2 regions of the Bacillus sp. AP8 genome follow, and region 1 is predicted to be linked to the other one. Evidence: predicted binding sites of a transcription regulator. Region 1 holds the regulator's gene; the other holds the start of a gene.
The links. The regulator LexA, encoded in region 1, represses DNA repair genes until DNA is damaged. The targets are predictions, from matches to a motif close to CGAACATATGTTCG.
Positions count from the first base shown of each region.

Region 1 (7,882 bases):
TTAAAATAATCAAATAACTTATGAGGTATTGTGAATCTATTTTACATATTTTTCGAATTTACTTATTATAAGTGATATTAGTAAAAAACCCATATAGTGAATACAAATCTTCACCATATGGATTTTGATTATTTTTATTTTGTTGTAGCAGCTTTTGTATCATCAATTGGAATTTGTATTAGCTGATTAGAACCTGTTGCTTTAGGCATCTGACCATCCCATTTTTCAATCCATTTATTTTGTATAACCTCAGTAGAAATAGATTTTTTAATGATTTCGTTATATTCAGCTATACCTTGTGCTTCGATTTTTTTCTTTTGTGCTTCTGCTTTAGCAATGTTTAATTCAATTTGTTTTCTTTCTAATTCTTGGGCAGCTTCTACTCTTTTGTTAATAGCAGCCTGAGTAGATTCATCAGGTTTCGGTACCCCTAAAGTTAGATCCTCCACTGTAAAACCTAAACCACTAATATCTTCTGAAAAAATCGTTTGAACAGCTACAGCCGCCTCCGCTGATTTTTCACCATACGTATCAATTACTGAATATTTTGCAATTCCTTTTCGTCCTGCATCCCAAAGTCTTGTTTTCATATAAGACTCTTCAATTTGTTCAACTGGAATTGGGCCGAATTTATTAAATACATCAACCACCTTATCCGGTTGAATAGAATAGTTGTAGGCAAAATCGATGGTTACATTTTTTCCATCTGAAGTAGCTACTTGAATATCTTTATAATTTACCGTTTGCATTCTAATCGGATAAATGGTTACTTTATCGAATAGACCAACAAGATGCCAACCTTGGCTTAAAGTATCGTTTTGTACACCACCATTAGGACTATACACTACCCCAACATAACCATTAGGGATTTTTTCAATAAATAAAGAAGTAACAGCTACTCCTATTACTAGAACAAGAGCAATAATAGTTCCTCCTAATATTTTTCGACTTTTCCCCTTTTTAATCGGTGTCACGTTTTCCATTGTCATCCTCCTCAATCTTCTTTTTTAGCTTATATGCCGTATCTCCAACACTTTTGAACGAAGGAGATAAGATTAGCCATACTCCGATACAAATAAAAATGACCACAATAATAGAACCTATAATTACTTTCATTTGCACTCCTCCCTCTTCTATTATTTTTACATTCCTTTTCCAAAAAGTCATTACTATCTAATAGATTTAAGGAATTGTTCACTTAAAAAACACTTCCAGACTGTTAATTACATGAATCAACTACAATAATGGTATATACATTTTATTAGATCTCAATATCTTTCGTGCAATGAAAAAGAATGGTTAATCATATATACGATTCACCAACGATAAAGTTTCAAAAGTTTCTTTTTATTAACTCTTCACAATCTTTGTTGTCTATGAACAAGTAAGGAGTATAGATTGAACTGACTTCTCTTCATGATGCTTACTTTCCGCGGTACGGTAAGCTTTCTTGGCGCATAGCGTAAGTAGCTAGTACTTATCCACCAACCTCTTACACAAAAACTGATTCTTCTTTATTAACACAAAAGACTACCCCTTTACTCATTTGAGCAAGAAGGTAGTCTTTTGTGAATGATTAACCATTTTAATGATGTGAAGCTTCCATTCATGTAAAATTTCAGCTTATACAAAGTATGTCAAAACCCATGGAATATGAGGGCTTATTATTTCATTTGTTTGTTCATAGCACTCATCATTTGATTAATTTTCTTTTGAGACGGTTTTTGTCCCATTTGCATCATCATCATGCGTAACATTTGTTCATTGATTGGTGGATTCTTTTTCAAATAATTCATCATGTACTTACGTGCGATGAAGAATCCGATTGCTATACCAGCTAATAAAGCTACAATAGCAACAACCCATGCTAGCCAAGTCATACGTATTTCCTCCTTCAAGTTGTCTACTATTTAGTGTACTAGACCACACGTTATTATACAATATTCCATAGGATTTTTGTAAGGATTAAATAAAATTTCTCTCTTTTATCGGCTTTAACCAGCCATAACGTTTATGTTCAATATCAATAGCAATAAAGCTATCTTCACATTTGCGCAAGCATTCGAATAAAACGGTTTCAGCATCATAGCTTCCTTCCGCTGAAATGTATAACATTCTGTTATGGATTTCAAGCTTAGCCGTACTTTTTGACCTTGATTTACTTTCATTAATTCTAACATAATATACCCCATTTTTACATTTAATAGTCTGATTGTATGATAATTGCCTGTGCATTTCTTCTTGAAGATTCTTTACAGGAATCTCCTTTGTTATATATAAAATCTGACGACCAATAATATGTGTTTGAGCACCGCTAGAATTACGATAATCTTGAAACAATCCATAAAACAAGACTTCTCTTCCTAGATATTGCCTAGCATATTGTTCTTCTATTAAATAGATTTGATAACATCTCATCGTAATCCCCCTATCATTCCTTTTACTTTAGTATATAAAGGATTGATTATGGAAATTGCTGATTCTTGTTGAAAAATCGCACTAGTTTTGTCGATGACCAAAAATTTTCACAGAATAGAGATGTTATTATATTATTCACACCACTATATAAAAAAAGATGCTCAAATCAATTGAGCATCTTCATTCATTTTTATTAAAATAATGCTTTTACTTTTGCAACAACATTCTCTGTTGTAAAGCCGTATTCAGCCATTACTTTTTCACCAGGAGCTGAAGCACCCCACTTGTCAATGCCAAGTACGTCTCCTTCAAATCCTACATATTTATGCCAACCAAATGTTGCAGCCATCTCAATACCTAATCTCTTCGTTACTGATGGAGGCAATACAGAATCTTTGTATTCCTTAGATTGCTTCTCAAAACGATCCCATGATGGCATACTTACTACTGATACATCAATACCTTCACTTGCTAACTGTTTTTGAGCTGCAATTGCTAGTGATACTTCAGAACCTGTAGCTAGGATTAGAGCATCTGCTTGTTCTTTAGTAGATGGTGAAACAACGTAAGCTCCTTTCGAAACTCCTTCATATGCTACATCAGCAGATTGAGTAATCGTTGGAAGATTTTGTCTAGTTAATACTAGTACAGTTGGAGTATCTGTAGATTCAACTGCTAACTTCCATGCAGCCGCTGTTTCATTTCCATCTGCTGGACGAATTACTGATAAATTATGCATTGCACGTAATGATGGAAGTTGTTCGATTGGCTCATGAGTAGGACCATCTTCACCAACCGCAATACTATCATGTGTAAATACATACGTCACAGGTAAATTCATTAAAGCTGATAAACGAATAGCTGGACGAACATAGTCAGAGAATACAAAGAAAGTTCCTCCGAATACTTTTAATCCTCCGTGTAATGCCATACCATTTAATGCAGCACCCATTGCAAATTCACGAACACCAAACCAGATATTTCTTCCTTGATAGTTACCTGGTAAGAAATCTCCTGCACCATTAATCATTGTTTTATTAGATCCAGCTAAGTCAGCTGATCCACCAAAGAATGAAGGTAGATTTTTCGCAATTCCATTAATTACTTCACCACTAGATGCACGTGATGCTAGGCTTTTTCCTTCTTCATAAACAGGAATATCTTTATCCCAATTAGTCGGAAGTTCATTGTTAATAGCAGCACTTAATTCATTTGCTAACTCAGGATATTGTTCTTTATATGCAGCAAATAATTCATTCCATTCCGCTTCTTTTGAAGTACCTGCCTCAACACATGTTTTTTCAAAATGTGCATAAACTTCTTCTGGTACATAGAAATCTTCTTCAAATGTCCATTTATAAGCTTCTTTTGTTAATTTTAGCTCATCAGCACCTAGTGGCATACCATGTGCGGAAGATGAACCAGCACGATTTGGAGAACCAAAACCAATAACAGTTTTAACTTCGATCATTGTTGGCTTTGTTAAATCTTGTTTTGCTGCTTCAAGAGCATTAGATAACTCTTCTATATCATTACCATCATTCACTTTAATATATTGCCATCCATACGCCTTATATCTTTCTTCAATACTTTCGCTAAATGATTGGCTTAACTCACCATCTAAAGAAATATCATTTGAATCATATAAAACAATAAGACGGCCTAATTGTAAGTGACCAGCTAATGAAGAAGCTTCAGCAGAAACACCTTCCATTAAATCTCCATCACCACAGATACTATATGTAAAATGATCTACTACTTCATAGCCTTCTTTATTATATTTAGAAGCTAAATGACGCTCAGCCATCGCCATACCTACAGCCATAGAAATACCTTGTCCTAGAGGACCCGTAGTAGCTTCTACACCTGGTGTATGCCCAAATTCAGGGTGTCCTGGAGTTTTACTTCCCCATTGACGGAATTCTTTCAAATCTTGTAGACTTACATCATACTTTGCTAGGTGTAGCAGACTGTATAATAATGCTGATCCATGTCCAGCAGATAATACAAAACGATCTCTATTGAACCATTTAGGATTTTTCGGATTGTGATTCATGTGTTTAGTCCATAAAGTATATGCCATTGGTGCGGCACCCATAGGCATTCCAGGGTGTCCTGAATTTGCTTTTTCAATCGCATCAATTGACAATGTACGGATGCTATTGATGGAAAGTTGATCTACGTTTTTCAATATTAATACTTCCTTCCATAGATAAGTTTATTCCTTCTTATATTATATTTGTTATATAAGAAAGACAATATAAAACGTGAACATATAGTGAAAAATGTAATATATTTTTATAAAAAAGACACAAATATATATGTGTACTTATGATTCTCAAAACAAAAAGGATGCATACAAAAGCACCCTTCTCCAATTAACACCTATCAATGTAGATTTTTCCTTTTTTGTTCTTGAATTCTCTTTACTCTATCAGGTGTTACATCATTACCTTCTGGATCTATAACTTTTAAATGCTCGATAGTATCTGACATTGATTTTCTAAATGTTTGTAAATATTCACTACGTAATTTTGATTGTTCTTTAGCTTCAGCAGGTGTTAATCCTGTTGTTTTAGACTTTTTAGCTAATTCATTGATTCTTGCAATTTTATCTTTTGACAGCATATAAACGCTCCTTCATTTTCAAAAAAACTTATTAATACTGTCATATTATAAGAAATTAAAATATGTATCAAGTTTTACTCCTCATGTTCAGGTAATGATTCCATATATTCCAAATATCTTCGATTAACCGTTGCTTTAGAAACTTGATAACCAAATCCTCTTAAAGTAGCTGCAATTTCAGAAAAAGTTAAACCATTTTCACGAAGACGTATGATTTCTTGAATTGGAACTATTTTCTTTTCAGGGCCTTTTGACTGATCTTGGTTTTTGATATTTTTTTGTGGTTTATAACCATTATCAACGGCTTTTTTCATACCACGGCTAATCTTCATATTATGTAATTTTCTTTGATATTCTTCTACAATCCCGACAATTTGCAAGACCATAGAATCTGACTCAGAAAATTCCATTTCCCCTTGATGGGAATGAGTATAAATCTTGACTCCTTCTTTCACTATACAATGTAATAATGCTATTTTAGCATTTCCTCTTCCTAGCCGAGTTTCATCTTGAATCAATATAGCATCTATATCATTCTCTTTTATGCAATCTAGTAATTCAAATACTCCATCACGGTTTAATTGATAGCCACTTTCTTTTTCACTAATAATTTTAACGACTTCAAACGATAATTGATGCGCTAATTGATTAAGTTCTTGTTCCTGTCTTTTTAAAGAGGTTTCTTGTGTTTCCTTTTCTGTACTTACTCGACAATATATGATAGCTCGTTTCATTCTTTACAACCTTTCAAAACTATGGCGTTAAAAATGTGCCATTGCTATTGGTTCATAGATAATTGCGTTCTATGATTTTCTTTTACTGGGATAACTAATACATCACCAGCTTTTAGCACTTCACCATTTAAATTGTTTACTTTCTCAATAATAGCAATAAATTTCGGAGTACCGATATTATTATCTTTATATTTTTCTGCAATGTTCCACAAAGTATCACCTTGAGACACTGTGATTTCTACATAGTTACTAGAGTTATCCGAACCAAATTTATATAAAGATGTAATAGAAAATAATAAAAATAGGCCAATTAAAATAAGGGAAAATGAATTTCTTACAATAAAATGTTTCATAAAATATTTCTCCTTTTCTCAACACCGAATATTTGTTCGTATTTCTTATATTTCGAATTATAATACGAACATTTGTTTTCGTCAATATATAATTCAAACATATGTTTGTATCTCTTTTTCTTCCATGTTATAATCTTCTTATAGACATTGAAGTGGGGGTGTATCGATGAGCAAATTATCTAAAAGGCAACAAGATATTCTTGATTTTATAAAAGATGAAGTAAACCAGAAAGGCTATCCACCGTCTGTACGAGAAATTGGTGAAGCAGTCGGTTTAGCTTCAAGCTCCACTGTTCACGGACATTTGGCTAGATTAGAAGCAAAAGGTTTAATAAGAAGAGATCCTACTAAACCTCGTGCAATTGAAATACTAGACTTAGAGGAAGAATCCTTAATACCAAAACGCAAGGTCGTAAATGTACCGTTAATTGGTAAGGTAACGGCAGGACAACCTATTACTGCTATTGAGAATGTTGAGGAATATTTTCCTTTACCAGAACATCTAGCTGGTTACGATCAACAAGTATTTATGCTAGAGATATCAGGAGATAGTATGATAGAAGCTGGCATACATGACGGAGATTACGTTATTGTCCGACAACAAAGTACAGCTCTAAATGGTGAAATTGTTGTTGCGATGACTGAAGAGGATGAAGCAACGGTTAAACGATTCTTTAAGGAAAGAAATTATTTCCGCTTACAACCTGAAAACTCTTCGTTAGAACCAATTATCTTAGAAAAAGTATCAATTTTAGGAAAAGTCATCGGTTTATACCGAGAAATTCATTAAGTACAATATAAAAAAGATTCAAAAGTTAGCATTAAGGCTAAACATTTGAATCTTTTTTATTGTATTTAAATTTAGTCGTAACAATAATAAGAGTAAACTTATTTTAATTTATTTCCTTGAATTAATCCTCGATATAAAGCTACATAGATTAATGCAATAGCATCGTCTAGCGATAATTCCCCTTTTACTAATTTTTCTCTATGGGCAGGACTAATTGCTAAATCACCATGTACGTCTTTATTTTCAAAACTTTGTAAAACCATAGCAGTTGAGTTAATCATTGTGGCATTACTCGGTTGGTACACGTGAACATCCTCCTTCTCCTTGCTATTAGAGTTAGAATTTGAGAACAATTTTTTGAAATCAATCCAAGTTACATTCGAACCGCTTCTCATAATCTTTGGACAATTTTTCCCACTCCAATAATTATGCTGAACAACATTTTCAATTGAAATATTTTCATCTCTCATTATTATCTTCGTTAATGCTGCTGCATTTTGCACTGCTTTTTGATAATTCCCATCGCTATTTACACAAATTTCTATATGAATCGATTCCTTATTACCTTTCGTTGTACCCGCCGCCCAACACATCCAAGTATGCTCAAATGACTGTATCGCTTCTTTATCATCAACTTGCCAATGCCATGATGCTTCTCTAATATTGCCATTTGCTTGCAAACGTGCATGTGCATCAGCATTAGCTCCATTACTTGTATTATCCGTTTCATGTATTGTGATATATTTTTTATATTTCCTTTCCCATACGTAAATCTTTCAGCAACTGAATCAGATACCAAATACTTACGAGTACTCACCATACAATCACCTCAAGGTAATCTATGTTAAGTTCTATCAAATGGCTTGTACTATATCCTATTGATTAAAAAAAGGCTTCTTTTTACTCCTACTATCCCCCCATGTTGGAAAGAGCTATTTTAAAGTGGAATAAAATGAGAA
Region 1 covers NZ_CAPG01000036.1:178,589-186,470, forward strand. The annotation lists gene BN349_RS10085 (prohibitin family protein) at 135-983, opposite strand; gene BN349_RS26115 (hypothetical protein) at 961-1,116, opposite strand; gene BN349_RS10095 (YneF family protein) at 1,665-1,880, opposite strand; gene sirA (sporulation inhibitor of replication protein SirA) at 1,966-2,418, opposite strand; gene tkt (transketolase) at 2,612-4,612, opposite strand; gene BN349_RS10110 (DUF896 domain-containing protein) at 4,807-5,046, opposite strand; gene BN349_RS10115 (YneB family resolvase-like protein) at 5,121-5,780, opposite strand; gene yneA (cell division suppressor protein YneA) at 5,825-6,133, opposite strand; gene lexA (transcriptional repressor LexA) at 6,300-6,923, shown strand; gene BN349_RS24875 (N-acetylmuramoyl-L-alanine amidase) at 7,022-7,696, opposite strand.

Region 2 (7,882 bases), on a different contig from region 1:
ATTAGCGGCATTATTACAAATCCTTTTCGGTCACAAACTTCCAATTAATGAAGGTCCAGCAGGCTTATGGTGGGGAGTTTTTGCTTTATATGCTGGTTTGTCGACTACACTGTTTACATCACATTTAGAGACATTACAAGCACTTCAAGGGGCATTAATTGCTGGAAGTATCTTTTTTATTTTATTAAGTGCATTTGGAATAATTGAAAAACTAAGTCATTTATTTACACCTACGGTAACAGGTGTGTATTTGCTGTTACTCGTTCTGCAACTCAGCAGTTCGTTTGCAAAGGGGATGATGGGTCTAGGAAACTCTCAATCTACTGTTAATATGAAAATGCTATTATTAAGTGTATTCATTGTAGCCATTACCATTTGGTTTACCAAAAATAAAATTCGTTTTATTAAACAATATGCAATACTTTTGGCTTTAGTAGTCGGATGGTGCTTATTTTTACTATTTGGTTTAGCGCCAACTCCTAAGTTATCAGGGATTTCTATTTTGTCTTTTCCTGATTTGTTTGCTTTTGGGAAGCCTATTTTTAATACCGGGATGATTGTGTCAGCGTTGTTTGTTACGATTCTTTTGATTGCTAATATGATCGCAAGTATTCGTATTACAGAAAACATTTTAAAAGGTATGAATGTGGAAGTGGATCAAACGAATGTAAATCGTACAGGTATAATTAGTGGTATTATTCAAGGATTAGCGGGAATGTTTAGCACAATAGGCTCTGTACCGATTTCAGGTGCAGGAGGATTCATTCAAGCCACAGGTATAACTTCTAAACTACCATTTATTTTAGCTAGTATTGCTGTTGTCATCATAAGCTTTTTTCCACCAATTATGAGTGTTTTTGCGGCAATGCCACCAGCTGTAGGATATTCAGTTAGCTTTGTTATCTTCGCAGGAATGCTCAGTATGGCATTAAGTGATATACAAAAAGATTTAACAAATACGAGAATGATAATTGGAGTATCCTTATTAAGTGGAGTGGGTATCATGTTTATACCTACTGAAGCGTTCAATGGGTTACATCCAGTCCTCATATCGTTGTTATCTAACGGTTTGATTATTGGTACTATCATTTGTATATGTGGCGAACAAGGGTTAAAATTAGTAAAGAAAAAGTACCGTTCAAAGTAAATGTAGCTTTACATTTCTAATCTAATACATAAAGATTTTACATCATGATTCATAATGGTATTAAAGTATGGAAAAGAAAGGACGATATGAATGAATATTGAAAACCCATCAAGAGAAGAGATAGGGAAAATATTAAAAAAGGCTAAGACTATAGCGGTTGTAGGTTTGTCTAATAATCCTGAGAGAACTTCCTACATGGTATCAAAAGCCATGCAAGATAGTGGTTATGAAATTATCCCAGTTAATCCAGCAGTTGATGAAGTGTTAGGAAGAAAGGCAGTAAATTCATTAAAGGAAATAGAAGGACATATTGATATTGTTAATATCTTTAGACGTTCCGAATTTCTTCCAGAACTAGCGAAAGAATTTGATGAAATGGATGCTGATGTATTTTGGGCACAATTAGGTGTAGAAAATGAGGAAGCTTATCAATTTTTAAAAGAAAAAGGTTACACTGTCATTATGGATCGATGTATTAAGGTGGAGCATGCTATTACAAGATAATGAAATATTATGCAAATTAGGCTGAACTGTTCCTTAAAACGAAGTAGAATCAAAGATGTTTTTCGTGTGAGTTAGCACTTGATAGAAACGGATTATATTTTCACTTTATTTTAGGGTGTCATTAAAGAATGGTCTTCTTTGACACCCTTTTTCTATTTTTAGCATATAGAAAAGTAGATGAAGTGATATTTATTCATGAGGCGCCTCACCGCCCGCGCATTATTAAGCGAGCAACATGGTACTTGTTCATTGGCAACAAAATATGCGAAAACAGCCAATTAAAAAATCTATCTGTAGTAGCACCTACTCAGTATTTTTTAGGAGATTTTTTAATATTTTAAACATAAATGTGAAAACAAATGAAGGTATGTGAGTTTTTTTCTAGAAATCATATAAAAATATTGCATATTAATGTTTTATTTATGTTACTATCACTAATGTTGTAAAATCAAAGAAAAAAAACCAAGTAAAGTTTACATATTTGTGAAAATAAAATTTAGCGATACAATAGGCAAGGAGCTAAACGAAAGAATATCGAACAGATGTTCTTGTTGTGTTATAATATAACATATTACATATTAGTTTTACTTTCAAGCAAATATAGAGTAATGTAGATTTGCTTGTGGAAGGAGAATGTTAGTGGCAACAAATAGTACAAAACAATTTGAGTATAATGATGATGCCATACAAGTATTAGAAGGACTTGAGGCAGTAAGAAAAAGACCTGGTATGTATATAGGAAGTACCGATGCAAGAGGCCTACATCATTTAGTATATGAAATTGTAGATAACTCAGTAGATGAAGCGCTTGCAGGCTATGGAAATCATATTATTATTAAGTTACACAAAGATAATAGTGTTAGTGTTATAGATAAAGGTCGCGGAATGCCAACAGGTATGCATAAATTAGGTAAACCAACACCTGAAGTAATTTTAACAGTATTACATGCAGGCGGTAAGTTCGGACAAGGAGGATACAATACTAGTGGTGGTTTACACGGAGTAGGTGCTTCTGTAGTAAATGCTTTATCTGAATGGCTTGTCGTAACAATAAAAAGAGATGGTTCAATTTATGAACAAAGATTCGAAAATGGTGGAAATCCAGTAACTACTTTAGAGAAAAAAGGAAAAACAAATAGTACGGGAACAACGATCCATTTTAAACCAGACGCAACGATTTTTTCGACAGTTGTGTTTAATTATGAAACACTATCCGAACGTTTAAGAGAAGCAGCGTTTCTTTTGAAAGGTATGAAAATTGAATTAATTGATGAGCGTAATGGTGAAAAAGAAGCCTATTTCTACGAAAATGGTTTACAGGCTTTCGTGGAATATTTAAATGAAGAACGTGATTCGTTACATGATGTTATTACGATAAACGGTCAAAATAATGGAATAGACGTTGATTTTGCGTTTCAGTTTAATGATGGATTTTCAGAAAATATTCTAAGCTTTGTTAATAATGTCCGCACGAAAGATGGTGGAACGCATGAAGTAGGTGCGAAAACAGCAATGACTCGTGTTTTTAACGAGTATGCGCGCAAAACTGGTTTATTAAAGGAGAAAGATAAGAATTTAGAAGGAACAGATATACGTGAAGGCTTAGCAGCTATTATTTCTGTCAGAATTCCCGAAGAGTTGCTTCAATTTGAAGGTCAAACAAAAAGTAAGCTTGGTACTAGTGAAGCAAGATCCTGCGTAGATAGCGTTGTATCAGAGCATTTAGCTTATTTCCTTCAAGAAAATCCTGAGACAGCAGCATTACTAATAAAAAAGGCTTTTAAAGCATTCCAAGCTCGTGAGGCTGCTCGAAAAGCTCGAGAAGAAGCGAGAAGTGGTAAGAAGCGTAAAAAAGGAGAAACTATTCTTTCAGGGAAACTGACTCCAGCTCAATCACGTAACCCGAAGAAAAATGAATTATATCTCGTTGAGGGTGATTCTGCAGGTGGCTCTGCAAAACAAGGTCGTGATCGTCGTTTCCAAGCAATTCTGCCTTTACGAGGTAAGGTAATTAATACTGAAAAAGCTAAGCTTCAAGATATATTTAAAAATGAAGAAATCAATACAATTATCCACGCAATTGGTGGAGGAGTAGGACCTGATTTCAATATTGAAGATATTAATTACGACAAAGTTGTTATCATGACGGATGCCGATACAGATGGTGCTCATATTCAAGTATTACTTCTAACTTTCTTTTATCGTTATATGAAACCATTAATAGAACACGGGAAGGTTTTTATTGCCCTTCCGCCACTATATAAAGTGAGCAAAGGTTTAGGAAAAAAAGCGGTAATAGAATATGCCTGGAATGATGATGATTTGCAAGATGTAATGAAAAAAGTGGGTAAAGGAGCTGTCCTTCAACGATATAAAGGTCTTGGTGAGATGAATGCAGACCAATTATGGGATACTACAATGAACCCAGAATCAAGAACATTGATTCGAGTATTAATTGATGATGCTGCTCGTGCGGAACGTCGTGTTACAACATTAATGGGTGATAAGGTAGAACCACGTAGGAAGTGGATAGAATCGCATGTTGCCTTTGGTTTGGAAGAGGAAGATAATATTTTAGACAATACTAATATGATTATTTCTGAGGAAGGGGTGTAAGACTTGTCAACAGTTGAGAAATATCGCGACTTGCCTCTTGAGGAAGTAATTGGTGATCGCTTTGGACGTTATAGTAAATATATTATTCAAGATCGTGCACTCCCAGATGCTAGAGACGGTCTTAAACCGGTACAACGACGTATTTTATTTGCCATGCATACAGAAGGTAATACCAATGAGAAGCCTTTTCGTAAATCGGCGAAAACTGTTGGTAATGTAATTGGAAATTATCATCCACATGGTGACTCTTCTGTATATGATGCTATGGTACGTATGAGTCAAGATTGGAAACTTAGAAAAGTTTTAGTAGAAATGCATGGAAATAACGGTAGTGTTGATGGTGATCCACCTGCTGCTATGCGTTATACTGAAGCACGTTTATCAGCCATTTCAAGTGAACTGTTAAGAGATATTGAAAAAAGAACGGTCGATTTTGTTCCTAATTTCGACGATACGGCAGAAGAACCTGTAGTTCTTCCAGCTATGTTCCCAGCTTTATTAGTCAACGGTTCTACCGGAATTTCTGCTGGTTATGCAACAGAAATTCCGCCTCATCAGCTTGGAGAAGTTATTGATGCAGCAATGATGAGAATGGATAACCCGAATTGTACAGTCGATGAATTAATGACGGTCATAAAAGGACCAGATTTTCCAACTGGTGGAATTATTCAAGGGATTGAAGGTATTAAAAAGGCATACGAAACGGGTAAAGGGAAAATAATCATTCGTGGTAAGACAGATGTTGAAACTGTTCGTGGTGGGAAACAACAAATTGTTATAACAGAAATCCCGTATGAAGTGAACAAAGCAAACTTAGTAAAAAAAATGGATGAGCTACGAATCGATCGTAAAGTGGAAGGTATTTCTGAAATTCGTGATGAAACGGATCGAACAGGTCTAAGAATTGTTATTGAATTAAAGAAAGATGCTGATCCACAAGGTGTCTTACATTATTTGTATAAAAACACCGATTTGCAGGTTCCATATAATTTTAATATGGTAGCAATTCATCGAAAGCGACCTGTTTTAATGGGCTTATGTTCTTTATTAGACGCCTATATTGAACATCGTAAAGAGGTAGTTACGAATCGTTCTAAGTATGAATTACAAAAAGCGCGCGATCGCGAGCATATTGTTGAAGGATTAATGAAAGCTTTATCTATTTTAGATGAAGTCATTGCTACAATTCGTGCATCTCAAGATAAAAGGGATGCAAAGAATAATTTAATAGCTAAGTTCCAGTTTTCTGAAGCACAAGCCGAAGCAATTGTTTCTTTACAGCTTTATCGCTTAACGAATACGGATATTACAGCACTACAAGCAGAGCAAGAAGAATTAAAAGCAAAAATTGCCGAGCTTTTATCGATTTTAGAAAGTGACAAAAAGCTTTTATCTGTTATAAAAAAAGAATTAAAAGCTGTCAAAAAGCAATACAACGATGAGCGTTTATCAAAAATTGAACATGAAATTGAAGACATCGTGATTAATTTAGAGGTATTAGTTGCTAGTGAGGATGTCATTGTTACAGTTACGAAGGAAGGTTATGTAAAACGTACATCACCACGTTCCTATGCAGCATCTGGCGGTCAAGATTTCGGTATGAAAGAAACCGATTTGTTGTTGTATCAAGAAGAGGTAAATACAACCGATCATCTTTTATTATTCACAAATAAAGGAAATTATTTATTCTGTCCGGTTCATCAACTACCAGACATCAGATGGAAGGAAATCGGACAACACGTTGCAAATATCATACCGATAGAACGCGATGAAATGATTGTTAATGTGATCAATGTAAAAGATTTCCAAACACAGGAATATTTATTGTTTATAACGAAAAATGGTATGGTTAAACGAACAGAATTATCTCAATATAAAGCTCAACGTTATTCAAAACCTCTTGTAGCTGTAAATTTAAAAGATGATGATGAATTGCTTGCAGTGTATCTCACAGATGGAACGAAAGATGTCTTTTTAGCCACACATTTAGGTTATAGTCTATGGTTCTCTGAAGAAGAAGTAAATATTGTCGGGGTTCGTGCGGCTGGTGTTAAAGGTATAAATCTTAAGGAAAACGATTATGTAGTTAACGGATGTTTGATTTCTGACGACAAAGAAGAACTTGTGATTGTAGCCACACATCGTGGTGCTATTAAAAAGATGAAATTGAAGGAATTCGATAAAGGTACGCGAGCGAAGCGTGGTTTGATAATGCTTCGTGAATTGAAGAAAGATCCTCATCGTATAGTAGGAATGACTATAGGTAAAGAAACGGAAGAAATTCTATTATTCACATCGAGAGGTCATGTAGAAAAAGTAGGTTTGAGTACATTAAGTTATTCGGATCGTTATTCTAATGGGTCTTTTCTCATTGATGTTGCCGATAGTGGCAATGTTGAAAAACTTTGGGCCATAAATAAAGCTGAAGTTGGAGAATAGACTAGTCATTCTTAATTATTTTTTTTCATCTAGAATAAGTTTTCATTAATAAAAGCTGTAAGTTTGTTGCAAACTATTTATGTTAGATTGCAATGTACTTTCAGCTTTTTTGCTGTTCATAAATCAAGATGTGCTCTTGATTTCACAAGCTGTGTTAAGGTTTCTAACCAAAATGATTTAGGTAGAATAAACCCGATTTTCGCATAATAGTATAACGTTGATTAAAAGTAAATAAAAGGAAATATTGTAAGCGGTCATACAGATTAGTAAAAATAAACAGTTTATGGATTTTATATTTAATGCTTGATGGAAATACCATTTTAATGATAGATTATTATAGTAGGCTAATTGTTATATTAATATAACGATTATCACAAATATTTAGAAAATGGAGGACACAATTTGATTAGCATTTTAGAAAACATTAATAATGGTATTTTGACGTACATACTAATTGCAGTATTATTATCCTTGGGTTTGTTCTTTTCAATTAAAACAGACTTCGTACAATTTCGCTATTTTGGCGAGATGTTTAGACTCTTAACTGATAAAGCGACTATTACAAATGAAGGTAAAAGAGGAATTTCTTCATTCCAAGCTTTTTGTATTAGTACTGCTTCACGTGTAGGAACAGGGAACTTAGCTGGTGTTGCTACCGCTATTACTTTTGGTGGACCTGGGGCAGTTTTTTGGATGTGGCTTATCGCTTTTCTTGGGGGAGCATCAAGTTTTATTGAAAGTACTTTAGCACAAGTATATAAAGTAAAAGATAAAGACGGGTACCGTGGTGGTCCTGCTTACTATATGGAAAAAGGTTTAAAGAATAGAAAACTAGGTATTGTTTTTGCAGTTATTATTACATTTTGTTTTGGTTTAGTATTTAACTCTGTACAAAGTAATACCATTTCTATGGCATTTAAAGAGTCTTATGGAATCAATACATTTGTCATTGGTTTAGTATTAGCTTTATTAACAGCATTAGTTATTTTTGGTGGTGTTAAAAGAATCGCTCATGTTGTACAAATTGTTGTACCGGTTATGGCTCTTCTATATTTAGCCATTGCGATTTTTGTAGTCATAATTAATATCACTGAAATTCCAAGATTATTTAAGCTTATTATCGAAAGTGCATTTGGTTTAGATCAAGCATTTGCAGGTGGTATGGGTGCTGCCATT
Region 2 covers NZ_CAPG01000027.1:281,699-289,580, forward strand. The annotation lists gene BN349_RS06095 (purine/pyrimidine permease) at 1-1,147, shown strand, start outside; gene BN349_RS06100 (CoA-binding protein) at 1,238-1,651, shown strand; gene parE (DNA topoisomerase IV subunit B) at 2,285-4,267, shown strand; gene parC (DNA topoisomerase IV subunit A) at 4,271-6,706, shown strand; gene BN349_RS06120 (amino acid carrier protein) at 7,109-7,882, shown strand, end outside.
Region 2: parE (DNA topoisomerase IV subunit B) is a predicted target of LexA. The motif match lies at 2,187-2,200, and genes of this name have one in related genera.